DNA from 3 places in the Aeribacillus sp. FSL K6-1305 genome. Region 3 is predicted to be linked to each of the others. Evidence: riboswitches for the same ligand, from Rfam matches in the RefSeq annotation. Region 3 holds a riboswitch; each other region holds the start of a gene.

Region 1 (11,082 bases), 1.7 Mb from region 3:
CTTGATTGTGGGAAGTTGTATAGCGAATGTCGATTCCCATTTTTTCGAATTTTTCTTTCCATTCCACTCCAAGCGGGTATTCAAGGGCTCTTGGTTCAATGTATACGAGTTGTGGAATAAACGGCTTCATGATCAATCACCTCTATGTTATTATGCCGATATTCCTTCCGTTTTACTGATTTTCACGAGATTTTATCCCGTCCTCTTTTCAAACTGCTTGCGGAAATAATAAAATGTTGAGAGGGCGATTCATACAAAAGCGGTTCCCCTGCAAGGAAAAGGCAGATGAAGATCTTTACAATTCGTTTTAATTACGCTTACGATGGAAATACAATAGTTATCCTAAAAGGGGGAATTGCAACATGTATGATGTAGTCATTGTCGGGGCTGGTCCTGCGGGTGCAAGCGCCGCTTTGTTCACGGCAAAAGCCGGTAAAAAAACGCTTGTGTTGGACAACGATAAATCCGTGACGAAACGAGCTTGGATTGAAAACCATTATGGGTTATGGAAATTTCTGGACCTGATTTAATTGAAACAGGGAAAAAACAAGCGGAAAAATTCGGTGCGGAGATTGTGGCAGAAAATGTGGAGACAATTGAAAAACAAGCGGAAGAGCTTGTATTCAAGACGGAAAAAGGATCCTATGAAACGAAACACGTCATATTAGCTACAGGAGTACTGACTGATTTAGCTGACAAAGTCGGGCTAAAGACAAAAGACGGGACTGAACCCCGCATTAAAACAATATTTGATGTCGATGCACTAGGGAAGACAAACGTTGACGGAATTTGGGCTGCGGGTACAGCTGCAGGTGTCAGCGTTCATACGATCATCACTGACGGCGACGGCTTCAAAGTTGCGATCAATGTTATTAGTGAGCTGAACGGCGAGCGTTACGTCGACCATGATGTTTTGGAAAAATGAATAAAAAGGAATGAGGACAAGGCATCAAGCGACTTTGTCCTTTTTTATTTCATTGCAAAAGCGAACTTACCTACCAAAGCGATTCTTCTTTCTCAACAAAAGAACAAACAAATGGATACAACAGCCAACCAGCGAAGGAAAGCAGCAAAAATAAGGCAATTGTGTACTGGAAAGGGAGCCCGAATGCTTGCAGCAAAAGCGGAGGCGACACAACTGCCATTCCGTTGATGTTCCATACCAAGCACACTCCCGGTTTGGGTATCCATAAGAACTGTTTCATATCGGTGACCCTTTCGGACAGCGATCTCATCAAGGCTAAGGATTAATTCATTGTTTTCTAAAACACTTTCAAGAGTTTCTAAATGCTCCTTCTCTTTTTCTTTAGCAACGGAATAAAATATTCTTTCAACGGTTGTATAAGGTATTTTTTCCTTTCGACTCACTTCTTGGATAGTAGAGCCAATGCACATTTCGTACAGATATTCTCTGTACCGATTGGTCTGATGCTTATTAGGACTGATAGATTCAAATGTTTGTGAAAATACCTCATTACAGTTGTGACAACGGTATCTATACACTCTGACAAATAAGAAAAGGGGCTTACCTAATACGGACAAGTCACGAACCTTTCTTGTCCGCCAGTCATGGACATGACTAGAAAAAAAACCGCAGTAAGAACAGCGTTCTTCTGTAGTATTTTCTCGACATGTAACAAATTGCAATCTTCAAGAAACACTTGTTTAACAACTTCAAATTCTGGCAAATCTAGTGATACGGAAAACACTTTAGAACCTCCTGTTATGTTAAGTGACGCTAACATTATTGCCAGGAATTCGTGAGTGTTTTCCTTATTTTTTGGGTTAAATCACAAAATGTGGTGATGAATCTGAAAAATTAATTATTCCAGAGACCATCACTGAACAGGAAAAAGATTTTCTGGCAAGATTAGTAGAAGCGGAAGCGAAAGGGGAGCCTTATAAAGGAAAAGTTGCTGTTGCTACGGTTGTGTTGAACAGAGTGGAAAGCAGCCTCTATCCGGACACAATTACAGAGGTTATTTATCAACCCGGACAATTTACAACTGTGCAAAACGGGGAAATTTACAAGCCGGCCAGTAAAGAATCTAAAAAGGCCGTTCATGAGGCCTTGGCTTTCCAAGGGTTGGGAAGAGGATCCCTTTATTTTTACAACCCTGAAAAAACTGATGATCAATGGGTGCGCTCCAAGTCAATAACGACTGTGATCGGTAATCACATTTTTGCCAAATAAAAGAAAGCCGCCGCAAATGGCGGCTTTTGTCATTCCAAATCACTAAATGAATGTTGCGGATGAATGAAATTGCATGGCGAATGGAGGACTGAGGCGTTACAAATGTTTGCATTTTCTTTTTCTGAGGCACCTTTTGGTATGGAGCAGATCACCTTGCTTGTCCATCGACAAAATAAATCGAATTTTGGCTTAAAATGACATGATAATCATGAATTCATTAAACAGCCAACAAAACATGCAAAAACGATTGTCTTTGCGGTTCGAAATATTGCCATGGACATTTCACAACCAACAAGTATCAAATCACTTTCCAAAGGAAAATATATAACTGGGAGGTGACAAACATGGCGCAGGACGTTTTGTGTGAGGTAAATAACTGCAAATATTGGGCGGAAGGGAATAAATGTGCAGCTGATGCCATTTATGTCGTAAGTCATTCAGGAAAAACGGCAAAAAATCAAAAGGAAACTGATTGCAAGACGTTTGAACCAGAAACATTTTAATAAAATAGAGAGCCGGAAGTTGGCTCTCTTTGTATTTTTGATAATCTTTTCATTTTTATACAACATCTTTTTGGAATTCAGATTATATTTGTTTGCTTATGGCTGATTGAGCAGCGTTCAATTGTTGAATTGCAAACTGCAAAATGGATAGGTAAATGGATAAAATCATTTCTCCGTAACGGCTGCCGGGAACGGCCCACTTCCCATTTAAATCTTTCCAGGTCGGGGCAGAACCTCGTTCCACATAAATAAATCTGGGATCGACAAGGGGGAACCCGGCTGGAAGAGGCTTCGTTGTGGCGTATGCATATAAATGTTGAAGATGGGCCAGAACCCCTTCTCTCGGAGTGGAAAAGCTTGCTCCTGTAACATTTGGACCGGTAGCTCCGATTCCGGCAAAATTGTTTTGATTGCGATTGACTACTCCCGTAAAACGGAAATAGTTCGTTTCATGAATTGCTTGTGCAAATGCGATGTCGCCGCGAATTCCGTAGGATTTGCTTAATTGTTCATACAAATCGCCCAGCTGAGGTGCGCTAGGATTTGTTTTTCCTACATATAAATCCAAGATTGTTCCCGATACGAGCGTTTCTCCTAAAATAGGGATATCCCTTGAATCGGGAGAAGGGGTTTTCGGTTGAAGTGTTGATGAACGAGATGAATCTGTCTTTTGGCCTGATTGTGCCGTTCCTTGTTCTGCAGGAGTTAATATAAATGCATCCTTGTATCCTAATTGAACAAGCCTTGCCAACTGGTCTTTTGCATTTTGCAAATTTTTAAATGCCCCTGTTTGAACGCGGAAATAACTTGTTCCGTCCACCATCGCAGCGGAAAGGAAACTATCAACATTTTTTCCTTTCAGTTCATTTATCAGCTTTTCTGCATTTTCTCGGTTTTTAAAGGAACCGGCAATGACTTTGTACATCCTGCTACCTGCAGCTGGCGATGGCTGCGGAGTTGGGGTGGTGCGTGTCGACTTTTTGGGCAAATTAAGCGCTTTTCCGATTCCATCGGCTAAGCTTGCTGCATAGTCGCTCATAAAGTCAGACGATGTTAAAAGTTTGATGTCATTCGAATGGTCAATAAACAATGTTTCCAAAAGAACCGCAGGCATTTTTGTTTCTCTTAACACGTGAAAATTGGCGCTTTTTTTGCCCCGATCCTTTACGCTATATTTCGGACCGATAACGCTCATAATTTGATCATGGATGACGGACCGGTATTGGATCGTTCTTGGAGAGGCCCCTCCGTTATAAACATAGCTTTCAAAACCTGTTCCTCCGCCGGCATTAATATGAATGGAACAGAAAAAATCAACATTCTCTCGGTTAGCCATGGATGATCTTTCTGACAAACCGACTGTTCGATCGTCTGTGCGCGTCATGAGAACGTTGACTTGGTAATGTTCAAGTAAATGTTGTCTTGCCAAGAGGGCAATAGTCAACGTAAAATCTTCTTCCTCATAATTTCTATAGGTTGCGCCGGGATCGCTTCCTCCGTGGCCAGGGTCTAAAAGAACGGTTGTCACTGCAATATCCTCCTTCGTTTTCAAACATCCAATTCGCTTGTCTACAAATATTTTATTCAAGTAATGGAAAGGAAGTTCAAAAAAATTTTATTTTTAGCGAAAACTGTATCGAAATCCAAAACATTTAGGTCAATTTGTCGATTTTTTTCATTTTCTTCCTACCAGAATTCAATCAAATCATGTATAATACATTTCGTCATAACATTATACCGAAAAGCAAACAGGTGCCGGCACATAGCTGCCAGCTTAAAAGGGAAGTTTGGTGAAAATCCAACGCGGTCCCGCCACTGTGAATGGGAGCAACCTGGGAAAACCACTGTTTCAACGGGAAGGTCCAGGAAGCGATGACCATGAGCCAGGAGACCTGCCTGTTTGAGCACACCTAAAACCCTACGCGGATAGGGAGGTGTTTGAAAACAATACATATGTACGTTTTCAGACATCTTCTTATCGAATTCAAGAAGATGTTTTTTATTGGAGGAGGAAAATGATGAAAAAATTATCTGCACTATTTTTAGCCTTATTACTTCTATTTGGAATTGCGGCTGGATGCGGCCAACAAAATACATCAGAGCCGTCTGAAAACAAAAGCAATCAAAAGACGGAAGAGACGGCTTCACAATTTCCGGTGAAGGTCAAGGACGGTTTAGGAAATGAGGTGACGGTAAGCGAAAAACCGGAGCGGATTGTTTCGCTAATTCCAAGCAATACTGAAATTGCCTATGCTTTAGGGTTGGGTGAACAAATTGTCGGTGTAAGTGATAATGACAACTATCCGGAAGATGTTCAAAACAAAGAAAAGGTTGGCGGGATGGAATTTAATGTTGAAAAAATTATTTCTTTAAAACCGGATCTTGTTTTAGCGCATGCTTCCAGCGCCCATAACTCGCAGGAAGGGCTGAAGCAGCTGAAAGATGCGGGAATAAATGTTTTTGTAGTCGAAGATGCCCAATCATTTGATAAAGTGTATGACTCCATCCAAACAATCGGCAAAATTACAGGGACAAGTGACAAAGCCGAAGATATTGTGGCTGAGATGAAAACGAAACTGGCGGATATTCAAGAAAAAGGAAAAACGATTCCGGATGATCAAAAAGTGTCTGTTTTTGTCGAAGTGAATCCCGCACCACAAATCTATACGACGGGAAAAGGAACGTTTATGGATGAAATGCTAACGATCATTGGAGCAAAAAATGCAGCGGGCGATCAAGAAGGCTGGCCGCAAATGACGGAAGAAGCCGTTGTAAAACTGAACCCAGACGTCATTGTGACGACATACGGCTATTACGTCGATAAAGCTGTTGACCAGGTGTTGGCACGCAAAGGATGGGAAAATGTATCAGCGGTGAAAAATAAACGGGTTTACGATGTACATTCCGACTTGGTGAGCCGCCCAGGCCCAAGATTGGTTGAAGGAGTAGAAGAACTTGCGAAAGCAATTTATCCGGATGTCTACAAAAAATAAACATGTGGTCGCCTATACGGCGACCGCTTGTTTTCTTATTTTTTCCGTCTTTTTAGGAATTTCTATCGGAACGTTTCACATCACGTTTAAGGATATTTTCCAAATAATTTTCAATCAACTGTTCTATACCGGTTTGGCGCCGGACATTGATGAAAGCATGAAAAGCATTGTGCTTGATATTCGACTTCCTCGTGTCGTTTTAGCCGGACTTGTCGGAGCCTCGCTTGCAATGGCGGGGGCTTGTTATCAAGGGCTTTTGCAAAACCCTTTGGCAGATCCTTATACGCTCGGTGTTTCATCAGGTTCTTCTTTAGGTGCTGTACTTGTTCTTTTTTTCGGCATTCAAATTCCTTTTTTCGGCTCATTCACTTTGCCGGTTGTCAGCATTTTTACGGGTTTTTTAACGATTTTGGCTGTGATTTTGTTCGCCAATTTCATTGAAAAAACGATGAGGATTGAAACGATTGTGCTGACCGGAATTATTTTAAGTTCCTTTTTAAGTGCTTTCATTTCATTAATGATTGCCCTGACAGGCGAAGAATTGCGACAAATTGTCAACTGGTTGTTAGGAAGCGTTGCGATGCGCGGCTGGGGATACGTATTGATGCTTTTGCCGTTTTTTTTAATCGGGTCCATTTTGATTTTTGTAAACGGAACAGAATTAAACGCTCTGTCCTTTGGCGAAGAAAAGGCGAAGCAGCTTGGGGTCCATGTAAAAAGGAGAAAGCTGTTTATTTTAGCATCATCCTCTTGTTTAGCCGGTGCGGCCGTTGCCATCAGCGGAACGATTGGGTTTGTCGGTCTTGTCATCCCGCATGTAAACAGGCTGCTTTGGGGAAGTGATTATCGCCATCTTCTCCCTCTGTCCGCCATTTTTGGCGCCGCTTTTTTAATTTTGGCGGATCTCGTTTCAAGAACGATCGTGTCGCCGACAGAACTTCCGATCGGTGTGATCACGGCTTTAATCGGCGCTCCCAGCTTTGCCTTTATTTTAATGAAACAAAGAATGGAAAGAAGAGGGTAACATGCTGCAAGTCAAGAACATTTCGGGAGGCTATCAAGAGCGAAAGATTATCGAAAACCTTTCCTTCTCAGTAAAAAAAGGGGAAATATTTGGCATTTTGGGGCCAAACGGGAGTGGAAAGACGACACTATTAAAAATGATCAGCGGGATTCTTCCGGTTAAAAGCGGCACGATCGAGCTTGCCGGCAAACCTCTTTCTGCTTATTCTCCGAAAAAATTGGCGCAAAACATCGCTTCATTGCCGCAAATCCCAACGCAAATGTTTGATTATACCGTTTGGGAGACAGTGGCGCTCGGCCGTTATCCTTTTCAAACGGGTTTCTTCAAGCGGTTGACGGGAGAAGATGAACAAATCATCCAAAAGACCATGGAGCAGACGAATATTTCCCACTTAAAAAATAAAGCGATCAATGAATTAAGCGGCGGGGAAAAACAGAGGGTTTTTTTAGCGCAGGCTCTTGCACAAAACCCCGTTTTGCTTTTATTAGATGAACCCACGAACCATCTTGATATTTCCCATCAAAAAATCATGCTTGATCAGTTGAAAAATTGGACACAATCAAATGGATTAACGGTTGTCTCAATTTTTCATGATTTGAATTTAGCAAGCCTTTATTGTGACAAACTGCTGTTATTAAAAGATGGAAAAGCGGTTGCCGTTGATAATCCATCTGTCGTGATGAACGAAAAAACGATTGAACAGGTGTATGGTGTTTCGATTGTCAAACAATCACATCCGGAGCTTGCCCGCCCGCAAATGCTGCTTATACCCGAACAGAAACAGGAAGAAACATATAAAGTGACAAAAAGGGACATTGTTCAGACGAAGGAACTCATCTATTTAAAAGCGGCATCGCCGCTCAAAACCCTTTCATCTGCCATTATTGGCGGAGGATTTGGCTGGCACAGCACTTTTGTCAACCGTCATGTCGATAAAAGCTACAATTGTCAAGACAGCCGTTCGGAAATGGCCGATTTTCTGCAGAAAAACGGGTTTGATCAACATGCAACAGTCGCCATGATGACCGCGGCTTGTTTGGAAGATGGGGTAGTCAGCGAGCTTGAAGCAGAAGGAGTCTCCGTTGTCATTGTTGTGACAGCAGGACTTTCCAATGCAGTGGATGCAGCAAATAGTATAAAACGGAATGGCATAGCTTCAGGGACGATCAATACATGGATTTTGATAAACGGACGGTTATCTGATCAAGCATTTATTGAAAGTGTGATGACGGCAACAGAAGCCAAAACGAAGGCGCTGGCTGATGAAAAAGTGTTGGATCCTGTCTCCAATACGATTGCAACAGGTACTTCCACAGACAGCATATTGGTGGCTGCCACGCAAAAGGGCATTTTTCATCAGCACGCTGGCACGATCACAACACTTGGAAGATTGGTCGGCAGGGGGGTATATGAGAGTACAATTCAAGCGATTCAGCTAAATAAAAAAAGAAGGGGAAGGACATGACAGAACATGTAATTGCGATCATGCTGGCGTTTGTAATCGATCAAGTCATCGGGGATCCGAAAAATGCCCCCCATCCCGTCCGCTTGTTTGGCTGGTCTATTGCGTTTTGCGAACGGCGCCTCAACAAAGGGCGCTTTAAGAAAGAAAAAGGTATGGCGATGATCATGCTGGTCGGTTTATTTTTTATGCTGGCCGCTTTTTCAATTGTGTCATTTTTCTCTAGGCTTCACCCAGCAGCGGGCATTTTTGCGGAAGCGGTGATCATTTCTTTTATGATAGCGGAAAAAAGTTTGCGGGAAGCAGCTTTGGCAGTTTATGAACCGCTTTGCCAAAAAAATCTCGTTTCGGCAAGAGAAAAGCTGTCATGGATTGTCGGCCGCGATACGGCAGATTTGCCAGAATCGGAAATCGTTCGGGGAACGGTGGAAACGGTAGCGGAAAATACGAGCGATGGCATTACCGCACCGCTTTTTTGGGCGCTGTTCGGCGGAGCTCCTTTTGCGGTTTTGTACAGGGTCGTCAATACTGCGGATTCGATGGTAGGCTATCAAAACGAGAAGTTCGCTGAATTCGGGTTTGCTTCCGCCAAGCTGGACGATTTGTTGAATTACCTTCCGAGCCGTCTGACAGCTTTCATCATGGTACTTGTCAATCATCCGGCAAAAGGGATTCAAAAGCGGGAATGCTTTTCCATTCTGAAAAGGGATGCGCGCAAACACCCCAGCCCCAACAGCGGATTTCTTGAAAGCGCCATGGCTGCTTTGCTGGGTGTATCATTAGGGGGAATCAACCGTTATCAAGGGAAAATTTCTAATCGCCCTAAATTGGGAGACGGGGTTTATTCGCTAGAAGCAAAACATATTCCGGAGGCCATTGATATTATGAAGAAAACAGACAGGTTTTTCTTGCTATTTTTCATGATCGGAGGTGTATGCTTCGATGCTGCCATCACATGGAGCCAATCCATCTTATCTTTATAAATCATTGAACATCCGGATGCCGGAAAACATCATCGATTTCAGCGTCAACATCAATCCTTTCGGCCCGCCTGAATGCATCCGCAAAAATTGGCATCGCTTTTTTTCATTTGTTTCCGATTATCCAGACCCTGATATAAGGGAATTGCGAGCGGTAATTGCCGGAAAGGAAAATGTTTCGCCTGAAAATATATTAATTGGAAACGGTGCCGCAGAACTTATTTTTATCATTGCAGCCGCCTTGCTGCAAAATGAAGACGTTTTGATCGTGGAACCGGCATTTTCAGAATACCGAAAAGCATGCGAACCGTTCTCAAAGAGGATTTCATCCTATGTTTTAAAAGAGGAAGAGAATTGGGAGTTGAACGTTGAGGAGCTAAAAACGGCTCTTTCCGGGAAAAAAGCGGTTTTCCTCTGCCACCCCAACAATCCGACAGGCAAAGTATTTAACCGGGAAGCATTATTGGAAATCATTCAAGATGCCAAAAAGAAGCATGCGTTTGTGGTTCTGGACGAAGCATTCTATGATTTCGCCTTGGAAAACGTATCAATTCTGAATTGTTTATCATCTTTTTCCAATGTGATCATTTTGCGTTCTTTGACCAAAATGTATGCCATTGCAGGTTTAAGACTCGGCTTTTTGTTTGCCGATGAGACGGTCATCCAGAGACTAAAAAAATTTCAGGTGCATTGGAGCGTCAACGCCATTGGACAGAGGGCGGGAATAGAAGCATTAAAGGACGAAGACTATGTTAAAAAAACAAAAAGAATGATCTCTCAAGAACGGAAGCGAATGTTTGAACATCTCCATGAACTTGGTTTTGTGGTGGCGGACAGCTCTGTCAATTTTTATTTGTTAAGAGAGCAGCCAAAAAAAGATATGCTGCCTTTGATCCGCTTTTTATTGGAAAGAGGTATAGTACCTAGACATACATACAATTTCAACGGGCTGTCCGGCAAATACATTCGTTTGGCGGTTAAGAGAAAAGAAGAAAACGACCGGCTTCTTTCAGCGCTTAAGGAGTGGAAGGACAAGTGTTAATCTTTGTGACCGGCGGGGTGAGAAGCGGGAAAAGTTCGTGGGCAGAACATTATTTGACGGCTAAAAAGAATCAGGCCAACCGCCTTGTTTATATTGCAACCTCTTTTCCATCAGACGAAGAAATGACAAAACGAATATTGCAACACCAGCTAAAAAGAGCCCAAGGCAAAGAAAAATGGCTGGCAATTGAACAGACAAATGATGTCGGCAAGTTATCGAAAAAACTGCAAAAAAATGATTTTGTGCTGCTAGACTGTTTAACAACGTTGTTGACGAACGAACTTTTTTTTCATGAACAACATGGTGAACGATGGCAGGCCGCTTCTTTTCGCCAATATGTGTTGGAAAAAATCATCCGTGATCTATCTGAGCTGCAAAAAAGCTGCGAGCTATTTTGCATCGTCTCCAATGAGGTCAACTGGGAATTTCCAGCGCGGTCAAATGCAGTGTTCCAATATGTTCGCCTTCTCGGCCATCTCCATCAACAAATCGTTGAACGTGCGGATTTGGTGGTCAGAATGGAATTCGGCATTCCAGTTGCTATGAAGGGAGAACTACAATGAAAGGGATCATGATTCAGGGAACGGCTTCTGATGTTGGCAAAAGTTTCATTGCAACGGCATTTTGTGCTATTTTTCACAAACTTGGCTACAAGGTTGCTCCGTTTAAATCACAAAATATGTCAAACAACTCATATGTCACATTGGATGGAAGGGAGATCGGCAGGGCTCAAGGAATTCAGGCAGAAGCCGCCGGCACGGCGGCCTCCGTCTATATGAACCCGATTTTATTGAAACCGAAAAGCGATTGCACTTCGGAAATCGTCTTGCTTGGCAAAAGCTATGAAACATTAGGCGGTCAAGCTTACCGCGAAAAATTTTATC
Region 2 (11,082 bases), on a different contig from region 3:
TTTTCTCTCCAATGTAAACAAAGATGTCTCACTCCGGTCTTGAAGATGAGGGAAGGCCAGTTTTCTCTTTTCTGGTATTCGTCTAAGCAGAATAGAAGGACTCGGTCACATGGCAGCCGTTCTGGCAAAGACAGCTGCCTGGATCACGCTGCATCGAGTCCTTTTTTTACCTTAAAATAGAAATGTTGTATTTTTCTCACTGTAATACAACATCATGAACAATTTTTGCATTGTGCTCCAGCTGAATACCGAAACACAGTTTTGCATAATCTTTTTTTACAACTGTCTATTTGGCAGGGAAAAGACTATTTACACAGTCTTCTTACTTATTCAACGAGACCAAGCTTTTTCAAACCGTGATAGACACCGGAATTTGTTACGTCTGTTGTTTGGTGCTTCGCATATGGCAAAAGGTTTGGATCTGCGTTCCCCATTGCAAAACCTTCGCCGACTATTGAGAGCATCTCTTTATCATTCATGGCATCGCCAAAGGCAATGGCACTTTCTTTTGGCACGCCAAGATAATTTAATATTGCTTTGACAGCTTTGCCTTTATTGACCTTTTCCCTAATGACATCGTAGCATTGGGCCAGGCCTTCGATATTTACTTGAGACAAGTATATAAGATCGTCTTTTTCATAAAGAGAAACATCGCGATCAGCTAAATTTAATATCGTCATTCCTAAAACTTGATCGATGATATCATACGAAAACAACTCATTTTTTTGTAAATGAAATTTTTGAATGAAATCTTTTATGGCAGGGGAATCAAACGAGCTAAGGACATTTTTTTCTCTTGTATACATGACGAGCTCATGTCCATGGTGTTTGGCGATATGCACAAAGTTTTGAACAATATCTGGATTCATCGGCTCTTTTAAAATCTCGCGGCCCCTATAAACCGTAAATGCGCCGTTATAGCCAATAAACGATTGAACGTTCAGCTCTTTGCCGATATGCGAAATTTCATGCAAAGGTCTCCCTGTTGCCAGAAAGACCTCTACACCTTGTTTCTGAACTGCAGCTACAGCTCTTTTCGTAGATTCTTGAATTTGATCATCCGGTGTCAAAATTGTTCCGTCTATGTCCAAAAATAAAAGTTTATATGTCATCTCTATAAACTCCCGTTAAAATTTATTTTGTTGTAAGATTTTATCATAAAATAAAAATTGTGAAAACTCTAGCAAGATGAATTGTCTTGCAAAAATAGTTTTTGTGCCGGGCTGAAGAATATTTGAAACATTTCAATTCGCCAATTCGTATATTGAAAAAACGAATACAGAGGTGGATTTATATGTCAGTAGTCAACATTTTAAAATGGGTAAGCGGGGGTCTTGAAGCATTTTTCGGAATTCCAGTTATAGGTGGAACGATTATATTATCTTTCCTATGGACGCCTTTGGCGTTTATGTTTGTACTGCACCTTGTGACGTTGATTTTTGCCATTATAACAAATAAAAACAAGCATGGCAGCATTTTAGGAATTATTACTTCCTGCATTGCATGGATTCCGATTGTTGGAATGGTGATGCATATCATAACGGCAATTTTCCTTTTGATCGATGCATACCGTGAGTTTAAATATGAAATTTAATGTTTTTTTTGCTTACAGGGCCTTAGACCCTGTTTTTTTGAAAAAAAGTTACTGACCTAAAAAATTGGATGTGTTATCGGCATCTGTGCCTTCTGCTTTCTAATCCAAGATGAGAAATGTCAGTCTTCAAAAACTGAACAACTTTGGTACAAGCCGCGATGCTACGACAATTCAAATAGTACTTTCAAGCAGGAACTTCAGGCTGGGAAATATACGAAAGGCTTACCGTCCGAACACTTCTGGATGCTGATGGCAAATAATATATGAAGAACGAGTGCGTAGTGCGTAAGAGGGGAGAAGCTCCATTGAGAAAAAGATAAAGGACAAGCTTTTCGGCTTGTCCGAAATGAATTCGTATGAGATTTGATTGAAAAGGAGTTTAAGTCAACCCGCATGCCGGATACTTGCCTTATTCACAGCACTTTGCTTAAAAAAGCTTTTGTTCGTTCGTGTTTAGGATTGTTAAAAAGCTCGCTAGGTGTGTTTTCCTCTACAATATATCCGCCGTCCATGAAAATCACTCGATCGCTAACTTCTTTGGCAAATCCGATTTCGTGTGTTACGACAATCATTGTCATTCCTTCGTTTGCCAATTCTTTCATGACATTCAGCACTTCACCGACCATTTCCGGATCAAGTGCGGAAGTTGGTTCGTCAAAAAGCATGATTTTAGGATTCATTGCAAGAGCGCGGGCAATGGCAACGCGCTGTTTTTGGCCCCCTGATAATTCGCTTGGATAGCTTGAAGCTTTTTCGCTTAATCCCACTTTTTTCAGCAGCTGCAAAGCTTTTTCGTTTGCTTCCTGTTCCGAGACTCCTTTTACTTTTATCGGAGCAAGTGTAATATTTTCCAACACTGTTTTATGCGGAAATAGGTTAAACTGCTGAAACACCATTCCAACCTCTTGGCGAACTTTATTAATGTCCAAGTTTGGATTTGTAATATCTTGACCGTTCACGATAACCTGTCCTGCCGTAATGTCCTCAAGCTTGTTTAAACAGCGAAGAAACGTGCTTTTGCCTGAACCGGATGGACCAATGACGCATACAACTTCTTTTTCTTTAATGTCTACACTGATGTCTTTTAACACTTCAAGATTCCCAAAGCTTTTCTTTAAATGTTTTACTTGAATCATCCGGTTGTTGTTCTCCTTTCAACAAAGCTTAATAATTTGCTTAAGGACAATGTCAGAACAAGATAGATGAGCGCAACGGTGAGGTATGGCTCCCAAACGATATAATATTGCCCCTGCATAGCCCGTCCCCAATACATCAGCTCAGGGGTGGCAATGATGGCGGCGATTGACGACTCTTTTATTAAAATGACGAATTCATTGCCAAGAGGCGGAATCATCCGTTTCGTCGCCTGCGGCAAAATGACATAGCGCATCGCCTGTTTATGGCTCATACCGAGAGATCTTGCAGCTTCCATCTGTCCTTTATCAATCGATTGAATACCTGCACGGAATATCTCTGCAATGTAGGCGGCAGAGTTTAAAGAAAGTGCAACAATTGCTGCTATAATTCCATTCGTATCACCGATTAGCAGCGGTACGAGCCCGAAATGAACGAGCAGCATCTGGACAAAAAGAGGCGTGCCTCTGAAAAATGTAACGTACCATGAAAAGGGCAGGCGAATAAATTTATTTTGAGCAATTTTCCCAATGCCGATAAAAAGACCCAAAATGGTGCCGATGGCGATTGCACCAAGAGAGAGTCCAATTGTTACAAGCGTTCCTTGGAAGAAAAAGGGTGCATATTCAGCTATGAGATCAAAACGAAAATTCATACATATATCTCCCCGCATGCATTGCCGGACAAGCAAAATGCCGGCGAAATGCTAAAAATTATTGCTGATTTTTTAATATATCGATATCTGGTTCTACACCAAACCATTTTTGGTAAATTTCACTGTACGTTCCGTTTTCCAATATTGAATTGATCGCTTTGTCAAGCTCTGCTTTCAATTTGCTTCCTTTCGGGAACATCAAACCGTAATATTCCGAATCAAAGTTTTCCGGATCTTTAATGGCTTTTAATTTTTTGTCAGGATTGTTTTTAATATATTCGTTGACAACCGCGTTATCGGCCACAACTGCGTCTGCGCCTCCGTTCAGAAGTTCCATGATCGCGAGGACGTTGTCTTCAAATTTTTTAACCGTTCCATCGCCGCCAAGTATTTTTTCGGCAGCGGTCTGGCCGGTTGTGCCATTTTGGACGGCAACCGTTTTTCCTTTCAGATCAAGCGCATTTTGAATATCGCTGTCTTCGGGAATTAAAATCATAAGTGTAGATTCAAAATATGGAACCGAAAAATCGTATGTTTGTTTGCGGTCTTCTGTAATGGACACAGAAGAAGCTGCCAAGTCGGCTTGTTTGCCTTGAACTTCTGCAAACATTGGATCCCATCCGGTATGCTTGATGTCTACATCATATCCGGCCTCTTTCGCCACTGCGTTGATAAAATCGATATCAAAGCCGACAACTTCACCTTTGTCCATATATTCAAACGGTGCGTATGCCGCGTTTGTAACAACCTTTAACGTTTCTTTCTTCTCACTGCTTGCTCCTTTATCGTCTTCAGAACCTCCTGCACCGCATGCTGAAAGTATAAGCATTAGGCTTATAAAAACAGCAAGTGCAATTATTTTGCTAAAATATTTTTTCATAAGTACCTCCTTATAAATGAATCAAAGAATGAAATTCGTTTCGACATTTACTGGTCTATTATAAATGAAAGATGTATATTCTTTCAATAACATGCATATTGATTCGAAATGATTGTTTTATTTGAAATTATATCATAAAAAGTGTCATGTTAAAATGAACAATTGCAGGCGGATAAAGAGCAAATTTTTCATGAAGAAGACGAAAATTTGGATTGTAAATAAAAAGAGAGTATAATGATTGGCAGAAATTATCATAAAAAAGCAGGTGCAGAACTTTTGGCACCAACCTGAAAATACAAATTCTTCTGTCTTATCGTTCAAATTTGTTGGGGAATTACGGAATTTGTTGGAATAATTTCCAATACATGATGCGCTTTGCAGCTTGGACAAGATGCTTTAGCTTTCTAGAAGGAGTGAGAAAATGAATAAAGAACAATTGATTTTGGCGCTAGAAAAGGTTCGCGCCCAAAATCCTCTCGTCCACAACATTACGAATGTCGTCGTCACCAACTTTACAGCAAACGGTTTGCTGGCGATTGGGGCTTCACCGGTAATGGCATATGCAAAGGAAGAAGTGGCGGATATGGCGAAAATAGCCGGCGCACTCGTCTTAAATATCGGGACGTTAACAAGTGATGTCGTGGAAGCGATGATACTTGCGGGAAAATCGGCAAACGAAAACGGCGTACCGGTCATTTTAGACCCTGTTGGCGCTGGCGCCACACCTTACCGGACAGAAGCTGCCCAACAAATATTAAAAGAGGTTCGTGTTTCCATCGTTCGCGGAAATGCGCCTGAAATTGCCAATGTTATCGGCGAAAAGCTCCAAATGAAAGGAGTGGATGCCGTTGGTTCAGCTGCCGATCCAGTTTTATTGGCTGAGAAAGCGGCAAAGCAGTTAAACGCTGTTGTCGTCATAACCGGGAAAGAAGACGTGGCGACAGATGGCCAAACGACATATCAAGTCCAGAACGGACATCCGATTTTAACAAAAGTAACGGGCACAGGCTGTCTGTTATCATCCATTATCGGCGCTTTTTCCGCAGTTGAACAAGATTTGCTCGTTGCCTCAGTGGCAAGCCTTGTCTCTTATGGTGTGGCGGCGGAAATAGCATACAGTGTGACAGAAGGCAGGGGACCGGGAAGCTTTCAAATCGAATTATTGAACCAGCTGGCAAAGGTGACGGGAGACGAGTTGCTGAAAAAAGGGTCTTTTATAAAAAAATAAAAGCAAAGGTGATAAACATGGCGCGAGTGTCGGCAAATAAAATGCGGGAGCTGCTAAAGGTGTATTTTATTATGGGCAGTGTAAACTGCAAAAGGAAGCCTGCTGATGTGCTTGAAGAGGCGATTGCAGGCGGGATTACGCTTTTTCAATACCGTGAAAAAGGTGCGTGGGCTTTAACAGGCGAAGAAAAATGGCGGCTTGGAAAAGAGCTGCAGGCTATTTGCCAAAAACATCACATTCCGTTTATTGTCAACGATGACGTTGATCTGGCTATTGAACTAGATGCAGACGGCGTTCATATTGGGCAAGAGGATGAACCGGCTGATCTTGTCCGGAAAAAAATCGGTGACAAAATTTTAGGCGTTTCTGCACATACAATTGAAGAGGCGCAAAAGGCGGTTGTCCAAGGCGCTGATTATATCGGTGTGGGGCCAATCTTTTCTACAAACACGAAAGAGGATGCAAAAAAGCCACAAGGTCCAAAATTGATTGAAAGCATGCGCAAACAAGGGATCGACATCCCTATTGTCGGAATTGGCGGGATCAACATCGCCAACGCCGGTCAGGTGATCGCTAGCGGAGCAGACGGCATCTCCGTCATTTCTGCCATTTGTCTAGCGGATGATGTTAAGGAAAGTGCAGCTCAACTGAAGAAAGCAACGATGTGAAACATTTTCTTTCAATAAGATTTTGTGGATATAAAATATTTACATATAGGTTCGGCTTTTGAAAGTCGGCGAAAGGGGATTTCTTTTATAAACGTAAAAAAGGAGCGGCAAGGCTCCTTTTTTAAATGAAAGTATAGAAACTGACATTTCTGCCGGTTTTATCGGGATTTGACTGCTGAGAGAATCGGCCTACACTTTTCTTAAATTTGTGCAGCAGTTATTTTTTCTCGATAGGTTTTCGCAGCTTCGACCATGACTTTTAAAGCACTAATCGTTTCATCCACTGATCTTGTTTTTAGGCCGCAGTCAGGGTTAACCCAAAACTGGCGCACGTCAAGCACTGCTAAGGCGCGGTCGATATTTTTTGCCATTTCTTCAACGGATGGAATTCGCGGGCTGTGAATGTCATATACGCCTAAGCCAATCTCTCTTTTATATTGATACGTTTCAAAAGCATGAACAAGCTCTCCATGGCTGCGGGACGATTCAATCGAGATAACGTCTGCATCAAGCTTATCGATCGCTTCCATCATATCTTCAAACTGGGAATAGCACATATGAGTATGAATTTGTGTTTCCGGTTTGACGGAGCTGGTGGCAAGTTTGAAAGCTTCGACGGCGTTTTCGATGTATTGATTTTGCTTCGATCTTTTTAACGGCAGCCCTTCACGGATAGCAGGTTCATCAACTTGAATCATTCCTATGCCGTTTTTCTCCAGAGCTAATACTTCTTCGCGGATGGCAAGGGCAATCTGGCGAAGAACGTCCGCATAGCTAATGTCATCACGGACAAAAGACCAGTTTAAGATGGTGACAGGTCCAGTCAGCATTCCTTTTACAGGTTTGTCCGTCAATGATTGGGCATAGACGCTTTCTTTGACGGTCATCGGCTGATCAAAGGCAACGTCGCCATAAATGATCGGCGGTCTGACGCAGCGCGAACCGTAAGATTGCACCCAGCCGTTTTTGGTAACAGCAATTCCTTTTAGTTTTTCTCCGAAATATTCCACCATGTCCGTTCGTTCAAATTCCCCGTGGACCAATACATCAAGTTCAAGCTGTTCCTGAATATCAATCCATTTTTTGATTTCATCTTTGATAATAGACTCATATTGCTCGTTTGTGTATTCGCCTTTCCGCCATTTTAAACGGGTTTGGCGGATTTCTTTCGTCTGCGGAAAGCTGCCGATCGTTGTTGTCGGTAGAATTGGCAAGTTCCATCTATTTTTATGCAGCTTGCGCCGAACAGAAAAGTCCACACGGTTCGTCGGGTAGGATTCAATCTTGGCGGCTGCCTCTTGCACGTTTCGGTTTGTCCGAAAATCAGAATTCATAAATTGCGTGTAATAACGGTCATCGTATCGTAAATCGCTTATACTTAATTCACCTTTTGCATATTGTGTCAGCTGATGGACTTCACTTAATTTTTCGTCTGCAAAGGAGAGAGCATTTTTTAAAATTTCCGGCAATTCGTGTTCATTTTTTACGGTAACCGGCACATGGAGCAAGCTGCAGGAAGGTTGAATGATCAATCGATCAACATCAACATGCTGAGCGAGAAAATCAATTTTGCTTGCTTTTTCTTCTAATGATGCCCTCCATATGTTGCGGCCGCTGATTAAACCGGCAGCCAATATTTTGTCTTTTGGAAACCCGAATTTTTGGATGTTTGCACTGTTGGCTCCCCCATCATGTACAAAATCAAGACCGATAGCAGCAACAGGCAATGAAACGATATGTTGATAGTGAGAAAGACTTTCAAAATAAGTTTGCAACAGTATGTTCAAAGATGGATTCGCTTCGTGAAAAGCTTCATACACTTCTTTAAACAACGGAATCAATGACTCATCAATTTCCTGAACGAGAACAGGCTCATCGATTTGCACCCACTTTGCGCCTGCTTGATGCAACTCTGTCAACAATTGAATATAAACTGGGATGAAAGCAGATAAATGCTTATAAAAATCTCGTTTTTCATATTTTTTCGCCAGCATTAAAAAAGTAATCGGCCCTAAAACAACAGGTTTTGTCTCAATATTTAGTTCGTCTTTTGCTTCATTGTAAAGCTTGAGCAGACGGTTTTCCAAAAAAGCAGGCGGCTTATTTTCCAGTTCCGGAACGATATAATGATAATTTGTATCAAACCATTTTGTCATTTCTAAAGCCTCGGCTTCTTCGGATCCCCTTGCCATTGCGAAATATGTTTTGATGGAACGGGGATCCATATGCTGGAACCTCGAAGGAATATATCCAAACATGAAAGCAGTATCGAGAACGTGGTCATAAAACGAAAAATCTCCTACGGGAATCAGCTCAATTCCGCTTTCATGCTGTTTCTTTAAGTTGGAAAGACGGATCTTTTTCAACGTTTCCAGTAAGCTGCTTTCAGAAATGTCTCCATTCCAAAATAATTCCAAAGCTTTTTTCCATTCCCGGCGTTCGCCAATTCGCGGATAGCCAAGATTTGAACTAATGGCTGCCATTACGAAAACCTCCCATTTGATTTTTGCTCAACACAATAAAAAAGCCCTCTTTACGCTAATAAAAGAGGGACTGGATATCCTAGCTCGTGTTGAGGCACCCAAATGGTTTCAACATGAACATGGCTTCTCACTCCTCCCTATGACGCGTAGGTCGTAGTGCATACAACAGGCAGGTCTCCTGACTTAGGTTCAACGCTTTTGATCTCCTTCCCATTTCTCTGGCAGAAACAGTGGCTGATGATCAAAAGCTCCCCATCACAGTGGCGCGACCGTGTTGGAATTTCACCAAACTTCCCTTTTAAGCGCATATTGCGGCTGCAATATGACGCACCTGTTGCTGGTACACATATGAAACTATAATTATCAGAATAGAGGATTTTTTTTTATTTTTCAACACCACATTTGCAATTAAAAAGAAAAATTTTTTAGGAAAGTAGATGGCTTGCGATTTCTTCCGCTTTACATGACAAAAACCCGCCAGAACATAAAGGTTTTCTGCGGGTCTTTACAGCGGTTGGGATTTTTCCGGAAAACAGTTATTTCGAGAGAAGGTTTCTTTTCACGCCTTTCTTTTTAGGATACATTTTAAATAATTGAGATTTACTGGAATAAAAATCTTGGTTTGCCGCTTTGATAAAAGAACCGGCTAAAAGGACAAAAATAAACAACAAAGGGAAACCGCCAATAATGCTAACAGTCTGCAATGTGGACAATCCGCCGAGGTACATTAAAATAAGCGGCAAAACGGAAAGAGCAAAAGCCCAAAATAAACGGTTCCATCGCAAAGGTTCATCGGCAACTTCTTTTTGGACAACAGATGCTAAAATATAAGAGCTTGAATCAAACGTTGTTGCTAAAAAGATCACGGCAAGCACAGTAAATACGGCAATCACAATGTTGCTTAACGGCAATTGTTTCAATATTCCGATAATGGCTGCTGATCCGCCATGTTCATCTAATGTAGCTGTTACATGGTATTGGCCTGTCAGTTCTAAAAATAATCCAAAGTTTCCTAAAATCCCAAAAAAGAGAATGCAGCCGAGCGTTCCATATACTACTGTTCCGAGCGTCATTTCGCGGACAGTGCGTCCTTTTGAAATTTTAGCGACGAACAAGCCGACAAATGGAGCGTACACGAGCCACCAAGCCCAATAAAATACCGTCCATGATTCCGGAAAGCCTGTTCGTTCAAACGGTCCTAAACTGTTAAAAGGTTCAGTCCATAAAGACATCCGCATGTAATGATCAAGCATGATGCCGATGCTGTTGACGGCCGTTTCCGCCAGAAAGACGGTCGGGCCGGCAAGGAAGACAAACACCAACAATAATACGGCAAGCCATAGGTTGATGTCGCTCAAAATTTTAATGCCTTTCCGCAAACCGGAGTAAGCGCTTGCTGCGAAGATCAATGTACAAATAAGCAAAACCACTGTTTGGAGTGTCATCGAAGGTTCGATGCCGGAAAGTTCATGAATTCCTTCTGTAATGAGCGGCGTCCCTAAAGCGAGTGTCGTTCCAGCTCCGCCCAGCAAACCAAACATAAACAAGACATCAATGATTTTGCCTATTGGTCCATCTGCTTTTTTGCCAATGAGAGGCCGGCACGCTTCGCTTACTTTTAACACCGGTTTTTTCTTTACATAATAGAAATAGCTGATTGGCAGGGCAGGGAGGCAATAGATGGCCCATGCCGTCGGTCCCCAATGAAAAATTCCATATGCGGCCGCCCATTCAACGGCTTCTTTTGATCTAGGTTCGATGCCAAATGGAGGTCCCGTATAGTAGTAAGCCCATTCAATCGTTCCCCAATAAAGAACACTTGATCCAATTCCAGCGCAAAAAAGCATAGCTGCCCAAGATAATGTCGGAAACTCAGCCTTTTCTAAAGGATCCCCCAGTTTGATTTTTCCGTATCGGCTAAAAGAAACATAAAGAATAAAAATCAATACTGCTGCATCCATGATTAAATACAATATTCCAAATTTTTGTGTTAAAAAGCTGCTGGCAGCTAATACAATGGCTTCGCCTTGTTCAGGGAATACTGCTAATGGAGCGGCTACAATTAACAGCAAAAGCAGCGCCCCGATAAAGGTCGGCCAATCCATAATGTTTCGATTCTTCATCAAATCCCCCTTTAAAAAAGATTACATTTTATTATATCTTTAAACAAAATTGATAGAAAGTTTAATTTTTCAGATTAATTTGTCGTAATAAGCTTTTTTATTCAATTTATTTTATTTTTTATAAGAAATCCTTATAAATGCTCTCGATTACGGCCAAATCCTTACGTTTCACATTTTGCTTGGCCGAAAAACAAAATCGATGAAATGGGCGTCTAAAAAAGTTAAACTTTGAGAAAAGAATATAAAAGAAAGGATGATGATGATGAATAAAGTGATCGAAACCATTTTAAACCATCGATCCGTTCGAAAATTTGAAG
Region 3 (11,082 bases):
TGTATATTGTCTCGATTTTTGTTCAAAGAAGTCTGATTTTCCTAAGTCCACTTCTTCATAAGCCCGTATCCATTTCAAAGGATTTGTCCGATAGCCTTCAAAAGGACGTTCGAATCCCAGCTGATTGGCACGGAAATTCGCATAAAATTTAATATAGCTCTCCACATCTTTTAAATGCAGGCCTTCAATGTCATTGCCGATAATTACACCGGCCCATTCGATTTCCAGCTCGGCTGCTTTCATAAATGTTTTCGAAACGAATTGTTTCAGTTCATCTGTATCATATTCAGGATATTGCTTCAGCACCGCTTTGAAAATTTTTTCAAACAAACCTACGTGTATTTGTTCATCACGGTTAATGTAGTTAATCATCGTGCTAGTGGCTACCATCTTTTGGTTTCTGGCTAAATTATAAAAGAATGCGAAACCGGAATAGAAAAATAAACCTTCCAGTATGACATCAAAGACGATCGATTTCAACAAATTCTCCACATTCGGATTTTCTGCAAATGCTTTATACCCGTTGGTGACAAATTCATTTCGCTTCCTTAAAACCGGTTCGTTCCGCCAATATTCAAATACTTCATCCTGTACGTTTTTAGGCACGATGCTTGAAAGAATATACGAATATGAATGGTTATGAATCACTTCCTGCTGAGCGAGCAAGATCATTAAGGCGTTTATGCTCGAGTCTGTAATATAATCAGCAACTTTTCCGGCATAATCGGTTTGAATGCTGTCTAATAAAGCTAAGAGGCCGATAATTTTTAAAAATGCGTCCTGTTCTCTTTCTGAAAGCTCAGGAAATTGCTTCACATCTTGAGCCATATTGATTTCAAAAGGTGTCCAAAAGTTTGCGAGCATCCGTTTATATTTTGGATATGCCCACGGGTAGGCGACATCATCCCAATTGAGCACGTTGGAACATTTTCCGTTCACTATTGCTGTTGAACGGTTTGGTGCATCAGGATCCATAATAACTCGTTTTGTTAATGTTTGCTCCATATTAATTCCTCCTTAACTTGCACATGATTCACATTCATAAATGTCGCTTGATGTCGAACGGACATAATACGTTGTTTTTAATCCGGATTTCCAAGCTGTCAAATGAAGCTCCAGCAATTCTTTCGCTTTAATCGTGTTTAGGACGTAAAAGTTGAAGGAAATGGACTGGTCAATATGTTTCTGGCGCACTGCATTTTGTTTAATGCTCCATGTTTGGTCGATCAAATAAGCGGATTTATAATACCAAGTCGTTTTCGCATTTAAGTCGGGAACGGTAACTGGAATTTTGTAGTCTTTCTTTTCCTCTGAATAAACTTTTTGGAAAATTGGATCGATGCTTGCTGTGCTTCCGGCTATAATGGAGGTCGATGCGTTCGGTGCGACCGCCATTAAATAGCTGTTGCGAATTCCAAAAGTCTGCACTTTTTCCTTTAATTCCTGCCATTTTTTTGACGTATAACCGCGGATTTCAAAATATCGCCCTGTATCCCACTCCGAGCCTTTAAAGAGAGGGTATGCGCCTTTTTCTTTTGCGAGCTCCATACTCGACTGAATGGTTAAATACGCAATTTTTTCATATAATTGGTCGACAAATTGGACTGCCTCGTCGCTTTCCCATGTAATTTCCTTTAGTGCAAATAAATGATGCATGCCAAACGTTCCAAGACCGATTGCACGGTATTTTTCATTTGTAAGCTTTGCCTGTAATACCGGAATGTTATTTAAATCGATAACGTTGTCCAGCATCCGCACTTGAATAGGGATTAAACGTTCCAGAACGTTGTCTGGGACAGCCCGTGCCAAGTTGATGGAAGAAAGGTTGCAGACGACGAAATCGCCGGGCTTTTTCACAATGACAATTTTTCCATCTTCAACATATTGTTCTTCAACAGTAGTAGCACTTTGATTTTGCGCAATCTCTGTGCATAAATTGCTGCAATAAATCATGCCGGCATGCTTGTTTGCGTTTTTTCGATTCACTTCATCCCGATAAAACATAAAAGGTGTTCCCGTTTCAAGCTGGCTGATCATAATCCGTTTCATTATTTCAATCGCAGGCACTTTTTCTTTAGATAAGGAAGGATGATTCACGCACTCAAAATATTTTTCCCGAAAGCTGCCGTTACCTTTTTCTTCATCATAATAATCTTCCAGACTGAATCCCATGACTTTGCGAACTTCGTGGGGATCGAACAAATACCAGTCCCCGCGCTTTTCAACTTGCTCCATAAATAGGTCAGGAATGCATACACCTGTAAATAAATCATGGGTGCGCAGCCGTTCATCTCCGTTATTTAATTTTGCATCTAGGAAGGCGAAAATATCTTTATGCCAAACATCCAAATAAACGGCAATTGCTCCTTTTCTTTGGCCGAGCTGGTCGACGCTCACTGCCGTATTATTTAATTGCTTCATCCAAGGAATGACACCTGATGAAACTCCTTTGAACCCCCGGATATCGCTTCCGCGGCTTCTGATTTTCCCTAAATAAACTCCAATGCCTCCGCCGCTTTTAGAAACATTGGCAATATCAGTGTTCGAATCATAAATGCCTTGAAGGCTGTCGTCTACCGTATCAATAAAGCAGCTTGAAAGCTGACCGACTGATTTTCCTGCATTAGCCAATGTCGGTGTTGCAACCGTCATATATAAATGGCTCAATGCCCAATACGCTTCCTTTACAAGATGCAAACGTTTGGACGGATGCTCGTTGATCATTAACGTCATAGCGATGATCATAAAACGTTCCTGTGGAAGCTCAAATGTTCGTTTATAAAAATCTTTAGCTAAATACCGGTCGTAAAGGGTCCTTAATCCGATGTATGTAAACAGCTTGTCCTTCTCAGGATCAATGGCATTTCCCAGCTCCATAATTTCCTCTTTTGAATAATGCTCTAGCAAAAGAGGGCTGTAGATTCCAAGATCGGTTAATGTTTCGATTAACAAATAAAAATCGCCGTAGCCCGGTTGGTTGTAATTTCTGTTTTGGCTCGCTTCATAGTAAATTTTTTCAAGAAATACGTGTGCAGCTAAAAAAGTCCAATCCGGCTCACTTTCCGAAATGTTTGCTAAAGCTTCAATAATCAGCAGGTTTGTAAATTTTTCAAGATCATCAATCTGCTGGTATTGTAGGGTTGTCGACACTCTCTCGCTGTATTCATGAAAGGAAAGGGATGGAAACTTTTTTTCAAGCTGTCTTAGATAAAGCTCCCAATCGCTCCTGTTAAAATGATTTTGAAAAACCTCGTATAGATTTAATGCTTTCGTAATATTCATCAAACATCCTCCTTATCAAAATAAAAAACCGCTCAGGAAGCTGAGCGGATCAAACGATGATTAAAAGGGAGGCAGTTTACAAGGCGAAACTACTCCATTCAAACCATCGTTTCATCTTCCCAACCCCCGAAGAATTAGAAACGTTCGGACAAAGGCAGGTCTCCTGACTCGTGCTTCATCCTACTTTGAATCCTTCCCATACGAACCGTACAGTGGATTATTCATTTCGTAGCACTCACAGTTGCGGGGACAGTTCCGGATTCTCACCGGATTCCCTTTTAAGCTGAAAACAGCACCTTTGTCGTTAGGTTTTCAATATATAGTATTTAATTGTTTTTGATTACACAATATATAGATTTTTGATGTTATATATTCATCATAATCGTACTTGGCGAAAATTGCAATAAAAAAGTGAGGCTGATTGAAATTTTGCAACCTCACGAAACAATTAATGAAACTGAATATCAATTTTCTTTTTGTTGTTTTCGGTTTGTTTTGGAATACGGATTTCCAAAACGCCATTTTTATATGTCGCGCTCACTTCTTCTTCTTTTACATTTGCCGGCAATGCAACAGCGCGGTGAAACCGCCCTACAAACCGTTCGCGTCTATGCATTTCTTCTTCCTTTACTTCTTTGCTTCTTTGAATTGTGCCGCTGATCGTAAGAACGTTGCGATCAAGATGAATGTCAACGTCTTCCTTTTTTTCAAGGCCGGGCAAATCACACGTAACAATTACTTCATTAGCAGTTTCATGAATATCAAGCCGGGGGGTATTCATAGTCTCAAAGTTTTCAAAAAAATGCGGGAAGCTTTCAGAAAAAACGCGATTCATGTTTCGTCTAAATTGGTTGATCTCAGAAAAAGGATCGTAAGGAATGAGAGCCATATGATTGTTCCTCCTTTGATTTTTTTACAGAAAATATTATTTGTGTTGGGAAGAGAAATATACATAAAGCAAAGTTTAAATTACTGTTTTTAATCATAAAAATATAAATAAGTCCGCTGCGTCCAAATCGTTTCGTGTTTGTTGCTTTTAAAAGCACAACCTAGCAAAACTTGGTGAACGAATGGATAGCATATTGTTGTTATTAAACAAGAGTTTACATACGAAGAAAATTAAGTAAGCTGCTTAATTGCAGCCATGCTGGGAATTAACAGATCATCTGGATAAATTCACAATGATTGGAAACCGCTGTGGACAACTTTATAAATTTAAAAATTATTCTTTGTTGCATATGTTACTGATAGTGGTAAAAAACTTAAAACAAAAATAATTAGAGTAGATGATAATTATTTACTCAACTTTCGCACACAGAAATATTTAAGCATTGCTTGATATAATTAGGTATAGTGGCCAACCATTTATTCATTTGATTTTTAAAGATGTCCATGTTCAAAGAAACCTCGGCTTCCGCCAAAGTTTGGAAAAGGTCAATAAGTGATTGAAGGGCAGTAATAAAATCTATGTCTTTTACATCTTCGCAAAGGATGTAAAAAAGGTTGCCAATCGTCTTAGGATCCTCCTCTTTTCGCATTTGCCAAGCAATGAGAATATATCGTGTAAAAACAATGGTTGTATGGCTAATTAACATGTCGTAGGAACGTCCCTGGAATTCTTTCTCTAAATTTAAAAGGGATTTATTGCATTTGAAGAAGACTTCAATGTCCCAACGCATGCCGTAAATACGAATGATCTCTTCATTTTCTAATGTTGTATCTGTGCTGAGAATGGCAAGCCATTCGCTCCGTTTATTACGGTTTCGTACAAATAGAATTTTTACTGGAATTCCATTGTCTAAAGTAGCATAAACGGATCCGCGAATGTCTTTTTTACCCATGTGAGGTTTTGCCAATTTGTAAAGTTGATTCAGTGTGAAACGTTCACCATTGTAAACGTATCGCTGCTTTAATTGCTTCACCAAGCCAATGACAAATAACCCTTTGTTCGTAATCTTCTCAATTAAAGGCGCTTGTGTAAACCAGGAATCCATGAGAACATAGTCAGCTATAATCCCTTTTTCAAGCGCATGATCAAGTAAAGCTGAAGCCACGTCCGGTTTTGATTTCAGAGCTTCCTGGCGACGCTTATAGCCAGATGTTCGTTTATCAATATTGGTATTGATTTCTTGCAGGCGATTTTCCTTTTTCGGTGAACTTAGAAGAGCAAAATCAACGGGAATAAAAGTAAAACTATCGGTCCAGCCAAGGGTAAGCATTTGAAACCCTTTCAAGTACTGATGGGTAGAGTGATCAAAAACCTTAGCCAACAGTTCAACCGACTTACTACGGTTTCTTGAAAAGACAGAATCATCAATCACAAAAGCTGTGACACGATCTTTTGAAGTTAATGGTTGAAGCAGACGGATCATTTCACTGCTTAATGAAAGCAGAAACTTTCTCCAATGATAGGTTGGTGTATTTAAAAAGCGATAGACTGTATCCTTTCCGGGCAGATCCTGAGATCGTTTACTCATAAAAGCACGAAACCAGTTCTTATATTGGAAGACTAAAAGAAAAATCAGTTTGAAAACAGTAAGACAAGAATACCCGGAAAGTTTCGTAATATTCGCTTTTCTTAAATGATATCCAATATTTAATTCGGAAAATCCTTGTTTAATTTCTTTTGGTAATTGCGCAAAGTAGTCTTTATTCGTTATCATAGTGGTGACACCTTTCTTTTGGATTTGGTTTCGTCACCAATATTTTACCAAAAGAATAGGTGTCTTTCTTTATGTTTTAAAAAATGTCAAATGATAATTTTGTACTTCCCAAAACCATTTACATCAAGCATTTAAACAAGATTTTGGACTGCGAAAGCTGAGTTATTTAGTTGTATTTGTGAAAAATATTCCGGAAGGATTCATTGTATTATCTACAACAATTTTTCCAAAATACATTCACCCAGAAATTGAAGTAAGTAACAATGGTACTGTCAAGAATTTTGTGTAATGTAAGATAGATAGGGCATCTCTGAAATGGATTTAGAATAGAGAGGGCCTGTTTCTTCCACACAGGAGACTGAATATTCAGTCTCCTGTGTGGAAAGGGAGATCCCATCATCTTATCGATTTACATTATTTGGTTAATCATAACGTTCTTCAAACATTCACTGGAGGGCTTCATGAGTTTCGGAAAATCCTCGCAACTTTCGCCCTGCCCATTTCTCATTAAAGTCTTGGATGGTCAAATACATGACTTTTTCCGCGGCTTCTAAACTGCTCAAACTGTTCATCGGCTTTAGACGTTTCCGAATCTCCTTGATCGTTCGTTCGATGGCATTGGTCGGATACTGCTTGGATCATTCATAAAGGTAAGAAGGACATCCAACTCATTTCCCCACGATTGCACTTCTCTCGGATACTTGCTCGACCATTTTGACTCAAACTGGTGAAACATCTCCAGTGCAATTTTTTTATTCGGAGATCGATAAATGAGTTTCAAATCTTCCGCCATTTCGAATTGGTCTTTTTTCCGAACACGACTGAGTGTGTTACGGACTTTGTGAACGACACAACGCTGCACATCGGCTTTCGGATAAATAGCTTTAAAGGCTTCTTCCAGCCCCGTTAGTTCATCGAATACGCCCAGAAGCACTTCCTTTACGCCTCTGTTATATAGTTGTTGGAGAATCTCCTGCCATCCATAGGCGCTTTCCTTTCCTCCTACGAAAAAATCAAGAATTTCCCGATATCCTTCTTCGTTTACACCTAACAACACATACATGACCTCTTTTTCTACCGTATCTCGACGAAGTTTCACGTACAACCCATCCAAATATAAGACGGAATAACGCTTATGTAGAGGACGAGTGTGCCATTTCTCGATGTATTCCTTCACGACATCGGTCATACGACTGATCGTTGCAGGAGAATAAGCATTCCAAAAATTCGTTCAATAAACTTGCCAATCTCCCGCGTACTCATGCCACTTTGATACATCTTGATGACAGCTTCTCCGAGCCAGCCGGTATGACGTTGGTAAGGGGGAAACAACTGCGTTTGAATTCCCCGTTTCAGTCTCTTGGGACCAAAAGACCTTCAATCCGGCCATATTGCGTATCTAGATTTCGTTGATAGTAACCGTTTCTCATATTCGACGTTCCAGCCTGTTCCATTTCGAGGAAATGTTTTATTTCTTCACGCATGATGAGTTCTAATTGGCGAATCGCACTTTCCAGTTGATTGACCCAGTCTACATTCGATATACTTTTAGACATAGGTAGGGTTCTCCTTTCTCTGGAATGTGTTGTTGGTCAAATCAGAGATACCCTACCTTTTTTCTTTTGGTCTAGCAAAATACTTTACACAAAATTTTATACATCATCTATTAGTTGCTGAAACCATGAGTAATTACACCAACATTTCAACTAAGATTCAAGAATTTGAAAAACAGTCCCTAGAAAGAACAAATAAAAACTTGCGGGAAAATGTTGCCGCAAGTTATAATACAAGCACAGAAAAAGAACGGCTTAGAAGCGAAAATGAAGCCTCTAAAAGGCATATTAAAGGGGTAATGAAGAAAATGAAAAAAGTGACTCTGGGAGAAAAGGAATATTACGTGGAGAACGGGATATACACTCCAGTAGTGAAGGAATCGAGTTTCGAGAAAGAGGGCGGGACTTATCGCTTAGAGGGAGAGGGGGAATATCTAATTCCCAACTTGGAGTTAACAATGAACGAAAAGCCGATAGGAAAGTATGGCAGCCTAAGGAGAAAACATCTGATGGAAAACAACATGATACTCTACGAGAGTCTATCGATTCAAGGTCAGCTTCATCAACATCTAGTCGACATCAACGAGCAAGCGAACAAGCGAATGGAAATAATGACGAAAAAGTTGATGGAACAATACGGAGTGACAGAGGAACTCAAAGCCGAAGATCAGATGAAATGGATCCAAGAAGTGAACAATATCCGGGCGATGGCAGAAGAAGTCATCTTACGGGAAATGATTTACGTATAGATGAAAAAGAAGAAGAACAATTGAGTTTATTCCCAGTAGCAGTGGAGGAAAATCCCACTGCTTTTTCTATTACGGAAAAAGAAATCAATAAAACAGCAGTGGAACAAAATGCCACTGCTGTTTCTATTTCTAAAAATTTTCACATTACCAATAATGAATTAGGTGCTGCAGGTCCTAAAACGAAATTTAATTGGAATATAGAAGCTATTAAGACTTTGAAGAAGATAGAAGCAGAAAATAGATTAGCCACTCCTGAAGAACAAGAAGTATTATCGCGTTATGTTGGATGGGGAGGGCTATCTTCGGCTTTTGATAAAGATAATGAAGCATGGGCAAATGAATATATTGAACTAAAGGAATTGTTAACTGATGCAGAATATGCAAGTGCTAGAGAATCTACTTTAAACTCGCATTATACTTCTCCGGTTATTATTAAAGCTATGTATCAGGCTCTTGAAAATATGGGATTTAAAAAAGGAAATATTTTGGAATTTTCTTGCGGGATTGGAAATTTCATGGGCCTTTTACCGGAAACTTTATCAGACAGTGTTTTTTATGGTGTTGAATTAGATGATTTATCCGGTCGGATCGCTAAACAGTTATATCAAAAAGCTTACTATTGACGGATTTGAAAATACTGATTTTTCTGATTACTTCATTTAAGAACGCAGGAACAGAAGTTACCGCAGATATTATTTTCTTACAAAAAAGAAATCACTGAATAATGCTGATATCCAGCATAAATATCTTGGGGTATAAAAAAATCAACACATACTATTTGTTGGGATACTATGTTCAATATATGAACATGTATCCTCATTTTTTAACCTTCAAGCGATCAATTGGATCTCCTTTTACGACTCAACTATTTTAGCGGATAAAGGCTGTTCAGCTTTTTGAAGATTCATCCAAATAAATAATCAAGGGCTTGTCTAAAAAGTCCATAAAAACAGAGCGAATGGAGAAAACAATGAGTTTTTCCATTCGCTCTGTTTCCTTATTTTTGAAATTGGTTTGGGAATTTGCGGCCCATTTCAGTATGTTGTGGGCCATTGCCACAATCCCGAATTCTGTTCGGACTTTATGAAGCCCCCGTAACAGAAATCGAGTGAAACGCAAATTGCCCTTGATGTTACCGAACACACTTTCGACATCCACTTTACGCTTCGCATAAAGAGCTGCCTTTTGTTCGTCACCAAGAGCTGCTTTGGCTTTCGCTTTCATTTCTTCATAAATCGTGTTCCAATATACTCGACGATTTCCTTTGGCTTTCGTACACCCATTCTTCAACGGGCAATCCGTACAATCTTCACACTCGTACACTTTCAAATCTTGTATGTATCCAGATGCATTTTTTCTTTTTTGATAATACTTGAATACGACTTTCCGATTGTTCGGACAGATAAAGCAATCGTCTTCTTCGATGTATTTCCAGTTTTGTACTTTTGATAAATCCTTTTTAAACTTTTTACTTTGTTCCTTCAAATAGGTTTGGTATGGGGCTAATAATTCAAAACGAGGTTCTTTTTCTTCGCCAATCGCATATAAATAGTTTTCTTCACTCGCATATCCTGCATCGGCAATGACATACTTGAGTTTCTTTTCCTTCGGCATCGATTCCAATAACTTTTCCATAAATGGTTGGAAACAGCGAGTATCTCCTGGATTTTGATAAATTTCAAATCCCACGATAAATTGATGTTGTGTGGCGAGTTGAACATTATAACCCGCCTTGAGTTGGCCGTTTTTCATATGGTCCTCTTTCATTCGCATAAAAGTGGCCTCATGGTCGGTTTTCGAGTAGCTATTTCGTTCACCTAGAATCTGTTTTTGTACTTTGTATTTTCGTAATCGTGGAAGATAATCCGTTTGAATCGTTTTCAGTTGTTTGGTGAGTTGGGATTTTTTAGAGCGAAGTTCTTTTTTTCTTTCTTTGTCTTCTTCCTGTTTATAATCTTTTTCCAAAGCTTCTATTCTCTCAGAAAGTTGTGCCGATGATTTTTCTAATTCTTCTTCTAATTGTTCTTCTTTTAATTCCTCCAAGGCGATTTGGTGCGCTTCTTGTAGAAACGATTGAATTTTGGCTCGTAGTTTCTGATCATATTTTTCTACGGATTTTCGCCATACAAACGTATATTTGTTGGCATTCGCTTCTATTTTCGTACCATCCACAAAAATATGGTCGAGGTCGATAAGTCCTTGTTCTACTAGTTGAAGGACAAATTGTTCAAATACAGAATCCATCATGTTTGACATACGAACACTACGAAAATCATTTATTGTGCGATGGTCAGGGGTTTGCAATCCCGCCAACCACATCATCGGAAGATTTTCTTTCACCATTTGCGCTATTTTCCGACTTGAATAAACATTTTGAGTGTACGCATATAAAATCACTTTCAATAACATTTTAGGGTGATAGGGTGCACGACCCCCACCAACATAATGAGTATACAACACTTCATCCGGAATCGATTCCACCATTTCATCCACTAAACGGGCGACATGATTTTCAGGAATATACATTTCGATATCTAAAATGCTCATGACTTGACGATTGCAATAAGGTTGGAAAACTAGTTTTTTGCGTTTCTTATTCTTTTGAACCTCTATTTTTTGAATACCCTCTAGAGTCATTTCTAATTGCGTGTTATAATTTTCTTGAATAGTCATTTGATTATTCATAAGAAATCGTCCTTTCTGTAGAATGTTTTTTGGTCAATTTCATTCTATAAAAAAGGACGATTTTTTTGTACCCTAAAAACAGAAAAAAGGGCTGAGCCCAAGGTCGATTCAATCGACTTTTCGGACAGCCCCTTTTGTCGCCAGCTTGAA

Evidence for each region. A riboswitch is a leader RNA that binds a small molecule or an ion and turns the genes downstream of it on or off. The one in region 3 is predicted to bind cobalamin.
Region 1: it holds a riboswitch for cobalamin, as region 3 does, so the genes downstream of both, NST97_RS00665 (ABC transporter substrate-binding protein) here and NST97_RS08805 (ribonucleoside-diphosphate reductase subunit alpha) in region 3, are expected to answer to the same signal.
Region 2: it holds a riboswitch for cobalamin, as region 3 does, so the genes downstream of both, metE (5-methyltetrahydropteroyltriglutamate--homocysteine S-methyltransferase) here and NST97_RS08805 (ribonucleoside-diphosphate reductase subunit alpha) in region 3, are expected to answer to the same signal.

What each region holds. Positions count from the first base shown of each region.
Region 1 is NZ_JBBOQV010000001.1:148,076-159,157, forward strand. Features, by position in the region: gene splB (spore photoproduct lyase) at 1-130, opposite strand, end outside; partial or broken gene NST97_RS00640 (FAD-dependent oxidoreductase) at 363-925, shown strand; gene NST97_RS00645 (transposase family protein) at 1,018-1,647, opposite strand; partial or broken gene NST97_RS00650 (cell wall hydrolase) at 1,814-2,194, shown strand; gene NST97_RS00655 (DUF1540 domain-containing protein) at 2,539-2,697, shown strand; gene NST97_RS00660 (N-acetylmuramoyl-L-alanine amidase) at 2,780-4,225, opposite strand; cobalamin riboswitch at 4,431-4,611, shown strand; gene NST97_RS00665 (ABC transporter substrate-binding protein) at 4,716-5,690, shown strand; gene NST97_RS00670 (FecCD family ABC transporter permease) at 5,653-6,714, shown strand; gene NST97_RS00675 (adenosylcobinamide amidohydrolase) at 6,716-8,179, shown strand; gene cbiB (adenosylcobinamide-phosphate synthase CbiB) at 8,176-9,159, shown strand; gene cobD (threonine-phosphate decarboxylase CobD) at 9,119-10,198, shown strand; gene NST97_RS00690 (bifunctional adenosylcobinamide kinase/adenosylcobinamide-phosphate guanylyltransferase) at 10,192-10,761, shown strand; gene NST97_RS00695 (cobyric acid synthase) at 10,758-11,082, shown strand, end outside.
Region 2 is NZ_JBBOQV010000002.1:530,286-541,367, reverse strand. Features, by position in the region: gene NST97_RS12375 (HAD family hydrolase) at 327-1,112, opposite strand; gene NST97_RS12370 (hypothetical protein) at 1,295-1,594, shown strand; gene NST97_RS12365 (amino acid ABC transporter ATP-binding protein) at 2,008-2,730, opposite strand; gene NST97_RS12360 (amino acid ABC transporter permease) at 2,727-3,383, opposite strand; gene NST97_RS12355 (basic amino acid ABC transporter substrate-binding protein) at 3,442-4,263, opposite strand; gene thiM (hydroxyethylthiazole kinase) at 4,685-5,491, shown strand; gene thiE (thiamine phosphate synthase) at 5,509-6,159, shown strand; gene metE (5-methyltetrahydropteroyltriglutamate--homocysteine S-methyltransferase) at 6,360-8,642, opposite strand; cobalamin riboswitch at 8,794-8,992, opposite strand; gene NST97_RS12335 (BCCT family transporter) at 9,179-10,765, opposite strand; gene nfsA (oxygen-insensitive NADPH nitroreductase) at 11,028-11,082, shown strand, end outside.
Region 3 is NZ_JBBOQV010000001.1:1,819,701-1,830,782, reverse strand. Features, by position in the region: gene NST97_RS08810 (ribonucleotide-diphosphate reductase subunit beta) at 1-1,005, opposite strand, end outside; gene NST97_RS08805 (ribonucleoside-diphosphate reductase subunit alpha) at 1,018-3,282, opposite strand; cobalamin riboswitch at 3,419-3,597, opposite strand; gene NST97_RS08800 (Hsp20/alpha crystallin family protein) at 3,731-4,171, opposite strand; gene NST97_RS08795 (IS4 family transposase) at 4,584-5,945, opposite strand; partial or broken gene NST97_RS08790 (IS256 family transposase) at 6,392-7,501, opposite strand; gene NST97_RS08785 (TnpV protein) at 7,627-8,247, shown strand; gene NST97_RS08780 (hypothetical protein) at 8,175-8,870, shown strand; gene NST97_RS08775 (IS1182 family transposase) at 9,136-10,932, opposite strand.